Regions from separate parts of the Streptomyces sp. NPDC088817 genome, predicted to be linked through region 2. Evidence: predicted binding sites of a transcription regulator. Region 2 holds the regulator's gene; the other holds the start of a gene.
What was found. Region 2 encodes HrcA, which represses chaperone genes, less so after heat shock. Its sites were predicted from a motif close to TTNGCACTCNGNNNNNCNGAGTGCNAA; they were not measured.

Region 1 (3,405 bases), on a different contig from region 2:
GGAGGACGTGACCGACGAGCAGGTCGTCGACGCGATCGGGCTGCTGGCGCGGACCGAGGGCATCTTCGCCGAGACCGCGGGCGGTGTGACGGTCGGCGTGACGAAGAAGCTGGTCGAGAACGGCGTCCTCGACCCGACGAAGACCACCGTCGTCCTCAACACCGGCGACGGGCTGAAGACACTGGACGCGGTGGCCGGCACCGGCCTGACCGCGACGATCCGTCCGACCCTGGACTCCTTCCGAGAGGCTGGCCTGGCATGAGCGTGAACGTCCGCATCCCCACCATCCTGCGCACCTACACCGGCGGGCGGGCCGAGGTGAGCGCCGAGGGCGCGACCCTGTCCGAGGTCATCTCGGACCTGGAGAAGAACCACACGGGCATCGCGGCCCGGGTCCTGGACGACCAGGGCAAGCTGCGCCGGTTCGTCAACGTGTACGTCAACGACGACGACGTCCGGTTCGAGCAGGGCCTCGAGACGGCCACCCCGGACGGCGCGGGCGTCTCGATCATCCCGGCGGTCGCCGGCGGCTGATCATTACCTTCGGTAATTCCGGTCACGCAGAGTTCACCGAGTTGCCCCTTCCGTGAGAGAAGCGGAGGGGGCAATTCTGTGTGATTGAACGCGGTAGAGTTGGGGAACGCGCCCCCGAACTCGGAATCCGGGGCCATGGAATCCTGCCGCGGGCCCGGTAAGAAGTAGCCAAAGTCTGCGCGCCTTTTGCGGTATTTGCCTTGTTTATGGGGCCCGAATTGCCCTGAATTCGCGTGAATTCTTCCTATATTCCGGACCGTGTGCGTCCAGATTTCTCGTCCGATTGACCTGTTGCAGAGGGCAGTTGGGCAGATACATTCGGCCGCGGTCGACGCGTTCCGGCGCACGCCCCCGATCCACGGGGGGTGAGGTCTGACCCGGGTCCGCGAAGTGTGGATCTGTGCAAGGGCCAGTAATAGGGGAGTTAGGCATGGCTCAGGGCACCGTCAAGTGGTTCAACGCGGAGAAGGGGTACGGCTTCATCGCGGTCGACGGTGGTGCGGACGTCTTCGTCCACTACAGCGCGATCCAGATGGACGGCTACCGCACGCTGGAAGAGGGCCAGCGGGTCGAGTTCGAGATCTCGCAGGGCCAGAAGGGTCCGCAGGCCGACATGGTCCGCGTCACGGCCTGAATCGCGCGACCACCGCAAGCGACGTTCTTCTTCGGAAGGGCCCGCACCTCCGCTGCCGGGGTGCGGGCCCTTCGCTGTGCCCGCACGCCACCCGTCACCCGACCGCCACCCCTCATCGAGCCCGCTTCGCGGGCGCACCTTGCACTCGGAGGGGTCGAGTGCTAATCATTGGCGTTAGCACTCTGAAGGTGAGAGTGACAACGAAGGACCGGGTCGGTGAGGCCACGGGCCAGGTGGGGCAAGGAACCACCTCAGGCCGGGGCCGTCCGTCGCGGGCGCGGGCGCGGTCCGAAGTAATCACCCCCAGTCCTGGGAGGACCACTTCACATGGCCAAGATCATCGCGTTCGACGAGGAGGCGCGGCGAGGCCTCGAGCGCGGCATGAACCAGCTCGCGGACGCCGTCAAGGTGACCCTCGGCCCCAAGGGCCGCAACGTCGTCCTCGAGAAGAAGTGGGGTGCCCCCACGATCACCAACGACGGTGTCTCCATCGCCAAGGAGATCGAGCTCGAGGACCCGTACGAGAAGATCGGCGCCGAGCTGGTCAAGGAAGTCGCCAAGAAGACGGACGACGTCGCCGGTGACGGTACGACCACCGCGACCGTGCTCGCCCAGGCCCTCGTCAAGGAAGGCCTGCGCAACGTCGCCGCCGGTGCCAACCCGATGGCCCTGAAGCGCGGTATCGAGAAGGCCGTCGAGGCCGTCTCCGCCGCCCTGCTCGACCAGGCCAAGGAGGTCGAGACCAAGGAGCAGATCGCCTCCACCGCCTCCATCTCCGCCGCCGACACCCAGATCGGCGAGCTCATCGCCGAGGCCATGGACAAGGTCGGCAAGGAAGGCGTCATCACCGTCGAGGAGTCGCAGACCTTCGGTCTGGAGCTCGAGCTCACCGAGGGCATGCGCTTCGACAAGGGCTACATCTCCGCCTACTTCGCGACCGACATGGAGCGCATGGAGGCGTCGCTCGAGGACCCGTACATCCTCATCGCCAACTCCAAGATCTCCTCGGTCAAGGACCTGCTCCCGCTCCTGGAGAAGGTCATGCAGTCGGGCAAGCCGCTGCTGATCATTGCCGAGGACGTCGAGGGCGAGGCCCTGTCGACCCTGGTCGTCAACAAGATCCGCGGCACCTTCAAGTCCGTCGCCGTCAAGGCTCCGGGCTTCGGCGACCGCCGCAAGGCCATGCTCGGCGACATCGCCATCCTCACGGGCGGCGAGGTCATCTCCGAGGAGGTCGGTCTCAAGCTGGAGAACGCGACCCTGGACCTCCTGGGCCGCGCCCGCAAGGTCGTCATCACCAAGGACGAGACCACCATCGTCGACGGTGCCGGCTCGACCGACCAGGTCGCGGGCCGCGTGAACCAGATCCGCGCCGAGATCGAGAACAGCGACTCGGACTACGACCGCGAGAAGCTGCAGGAGCGCCTGGCGAAGCTCGCCGGCGGTGTCGCGGTCATCAAGGCCGGTGCCGCCACCGAGGTGGAGCTCAAGGAGCGCAAGCACCGCATCGAGGACGCCGTGCGCAACGCCAAGGCGGCCGTCGAGGAGGGCATCGTCGCCGGTGGTGGCGTGGCCCTGCTCCAGACCACCAGCGTCTTCGACAAGCTGGAGCTCGAGGGCGACGAGGCGACCGGCGCGCAGGCCGTGAAGCTCGCCCTGGAGGCCCCGCTCAAGCAGATCGCCGTCAACGCCGGCCTCGAGGGCGGCGTCGTGGTGGAGAAGGTCCGCAACCTCACCCCGGGTCACGGCCTGAACGCCGCGACCGGTGAGTACGTCGACCTGGTCGCCGAGGGCATCATCGACCCGGCGAAGGTGACCCGTTCCGCGCTGCAGAACGCCGCCTCCATCGCCGCGCTGTTCCTCACCACCGAGGCCGTCATCGCCGACAAGCCGGAGAAGGCCGCCGCGCCGGCCGGCGGCGGCATGCCGGGCGGTGACATGGACTTCTGATCCCCCAAAGGATCGGATCCGTCCTTCACGTACCGAGGGCGGCACTCCCTGGAGACAGGGGGTGCCGCCCTCGGGCGTGTTCCGGGTCACAAGAGTGGACCAGTGGAAATGCCGTGGCCGACGGGGCAGTTGACGCCCGTGCGTGGCCGGCGCGCGTGCGTGCCGGCCGGTACCGACCACGATTTCGAGGAGCCCCCCACCGTGACCGTCACCGCTTCCGAATCAGCTTCCGGGTCCGGGTCTGCCTCCCGCGCGGCCGAGATCCTCTCCCGCCCCGTCACACTGAA
Region 2 (3,405 bases):
CGCGGGGGACGCGGGGCCAGGACCCGATCCCGAGCGAGGAGGGCTTCACGGCCTCCCAGACGTCGATGTACGGATGACCGACCACCAGCGCGTGCTCGCTGGTCACCGACTCGGCGATGCGCCACTCCTTGCTGCCGGGCACCAGATGGTCCACGAGGACGCCGAGACGGGCGTCCGGGCCGGGCGCGAACGCCTCGACGATCGACGGCAGGTCGTCGACGCCCTCCAGGTACTCCACGACCACGCCCTCGACGCGAAGGTCGTCGCCCCACACCTTCTCGACCAGTTCGGCGTCGTGCCGGCCCTCGACGTAGATGCGCCCGGCGCGGGCCACACGCGCGCGTGCCTCGGGCACGGCGACCGAACCGGACGCCGTACGGGTGGGCCGTACCGGACCGGACGACGGCTTCACCAGGGTGACCGCCCGTCCCTCCAGCAGGAACCCGCCGGACGCGAGCGGGAACACCCGGTGCCTGCCGAAGCGGTCCTCCAGCGTCACCGTGCCCGCCTCGCAGCGGATCACCGCCCCGCAGAACCCGGTCCCGGGCTCCTCCACCACCAGACCCGGCTCGGCGGGAACCTCCGGCACGGTCCGCGGCTTCTTCCACGAGGGAGTGAGGTCGGGCGAATACTGGCGCATTCGAGTGACGATAGGGACGGGCCCGTGTCCCCTCAGCGCGACACGCCGAAGCGCGTGGCCAGGGCGTCCCGCTGGGCGCGGACGAAGTCGGCGTCCACCACCGCTCCGTGACCGGGGACGTACAGCGCGTCCTCGCCGCCCAGTGCCAGCAGCCGGTCGAGCGCGGCGGGCCACCGGGACGGCACGGCGTCCGGGCCAGCCTGGGGTTCGCCGGACTCCTCGACCAGGTCCCCGCAGAACACCACGGCCGGGTCGCCCGGCACCACCACCACGAGGTCGTGCGTGGAGTGCGCCGCGCCCATGTTCGCCAGCAGCACCTCCCGCCCGCCGCCGAGCCGGAGGGTGAGCCGGTCGCGGACCTCGCGGCCGGGCCGTACCAGGGCGTCCGCCGCCTCTTCGGCCGCCCTGGCGTCCAGTCCCTGGCGCACCGCGTCCCCGCGCAGCTCCGCGCGCTCACCGCTGTCACCGAACAACGCGTCCGCGCCCTCGGCGGCGAAGATCTCCGCGCCGTCGAACTCCGCGGCCCCGAAGACATGGTCGAAGTGGGGGTGGGTGAGCGCGAGATGTGTCACATCACCGCCGGCGTGCGCCCGCGCCCACACACGCAACCGCGCGCCCTCCGCGCGACTCGAACCCGCGTCGACCATCAGCGCGGCGCCCTCCCCGACGACCAGGCCGGTCGTGCAGTCCCATCCGGGCAGGCGGCACCGCCCCACCCCGTCCGCCAGCCGTTCCCATCCCAGTTCCTCGAGAGCTTCGTCCCGAGGGGTTTCCCGCGCATCCGTCATGGGGCGACGCTAACGGTGACGTCCGCGGGGTACGACATCCCGGCCGATCCCGGGTGATCCCGGCCCCGACCTCGCACGCAGTCGCGGCCCGGCCTTGCCGGGGGCGTACCCGGCGGCCGTACACTGGGCCGGGTAGAGCTGGCACTCCTATGCGCAGAGTGCCAGGCGGGTGGCCGAGGAACGACCCTGGAGGTGTGCGCGATGCTCAGCGAGCGGCGGCTTCAGGTCCTGCGCGCCATCGTCCAGGACTACGTCGGCACCGAGGAGCCGGTGGGTTCCAAGGCCCTCACCGAGCGGCACAGCCTGGGCGTCTCTCCGGCCACGGTCCGCAACGACATGGCGGCCCTGGAGGACGAGGGCTTCATCGCCCAGCCGCACACCAGCGCCGGCCGCATCCCCACCGACAAGGGCTACCGCCTGTTCGTCGACAAGCTCGCCGAGGTCAAGCCGATGACCGCGCCCGAGCGGCGCGCCATCCACCACTTCCTCGACGGCGCCGTCGACCTCGACGACGTGGTGGCCCGCACGGTGCGGCTGCTCGCGCAGCTGACCCGGCAGGTCGCCGTGGTGCAGTATCCGTCGCTGACCCGTTCGACCGTGCGGCACGTGGAGCTGCTGTCCCTCGCGCCGGCGCGCGTGATGCTCGTGCTGATCACGGACACCGGCCGGGTCGAGCAGCGGATGGTCGACTGCCCGGTGCCCTTCGGGGAGACCTCCCTGGCCGATCTGAGGGCACGGCTGAACAGCCGGGTCGCGGGCCGCCGCTTCACGGACGTCCCCCAGCTCGTGGAGGACCTGCCCGACGCCTTCGACGTCGAGGACCGGGGTACGGTCTCGACCGTGCTGTCCACTCTGCTGGAGACGCTCGTCGAGGAGAACGAGGAGCGGCTGGTCATCGGCGGCACCGCCAACCTCACCCGCTTCCCGCACGACTTCCCGCTCACCATCCGGCCCGTTCTGGAGGCGCTGGAGGAGCAGGTCGTGCTGCTGAGGCTGCTCGGTGAGACGCAGAATCCGGGCATGACCGTGCGCATCGGTCACGAGAACGCCCACGAAGGACTCAACTCCACGTCCATCGTGTCGGTCGGCTACGGTTCGGGCGGCGAGGCAGTGGCCAAGCTCGGCGTGGTCGGACCGACCCGCATGGATTACCCGGGAACGATGGGAGCGGTACGCGCAGTGGCACGGTACGTCGGACAGATCCTGGCGGAGTCGTAGGTGGCCACGGACTACTACGCCGTTCTCGGCGTGCGCCGTGACGCGTCGCAGGAAGAGATCAAGAAGGCCTTCCGGCGGCTCGCACGCGAGCTGCACCCGGACGTCAACCCGGATCCGAAGACCCAGGAGCGGTTCAAGGAGATCAACGCCGCCTACGAGGTGCTCTCCGACCCGCAGAAGAAGCAGGTCTACGATCTCGGCGGCGACCCCCTCTCGCAGTCCGGCGGAGCCGGTGCGAGCGGCTTCGGGGCCGGTGGTTCCTTCGGGAACTTCTCCGACATCATGGACGCCTTCTTCGGCACGGCGTCGCAGCGCGGACCGCGCTCGCGCACGCGCCGGGGCCAGGACGCGATGATCCGGCTCGAGGTCGAGCTGGACGAGGCGGCCTTCGGCACCACGAAGGACATCCAGGTCGACACGGCCGTCGTCTGCAACACGTGCAGCGGCGAGGGCGCGGCCCCGGGCACCACGGCGCAGACGTGTGACATGTGCCGCGGCCGGGGCGAGGTCTCGCAGGTCACCCGGTCCTTCCTGGGCCAGGTCATGACCTCGCGTCCGTGCCCCCAGTGCCAGGGCTTCGGCACGGTGGTGCCCACCCCGTGCCCGGAGTGCGCCGGCGACGGCCGTATCCGCGCCCGCCGCACCCTGACGGTGAAGATCCCGGCCGGTGTCGACAACGGCACGCGCATCCAGCTCGCGGGCGAGGGCGAGGTCGGCCCCGGCGGCGGTCCGGCCGGCGACCTGTACGTCGAGATCCAC

Region 1: groL (chaperonin GroEL) is a predicted target of HrcA. The motif match lies at 1,307-1,333, and genes of this name have one in related genera.

Annotation. Positions count from the first base shown of each region.
Region 1 is NZ_JBIVJN010000002.1:412,135-415,539, reverse strand. It holds gene thrC (threonine synthase) at 1-262, shown strand, start outside; gene ACIP4X_RS05570 (MoaD/ThiS family protein) at 259-534, shown strand; gene ACIP4X_RS05565 (cold-shock protein) at 965-1,168, shown strand; gene groL (chaperonin GroEL) at 1,496-3,118, shown strand; gene ACIP4X_RS05555 (NADH:flavin oxidoreductase) at 3,320-3,405, shown strand, end outside.
Region 2 is NZ_JBIVJN010000001.1:771,545-774,949, reverse strand. It holds gene ACIP4X_RS03590 (DUF3097 domain-containing protein) at 1-640, opposite strand, end outside; gene ACIP4X_RS03585 (MBL fold metallo-hydrolase) at 673-1,428, opposite strand; gene hrcA (heat-inducible transcriptional repressor HrcA) at 1,630-2,646, shown strand; gene dnaJ (molecular chaperone DnaJ) at 2,647-3,405, shown strand, end outside.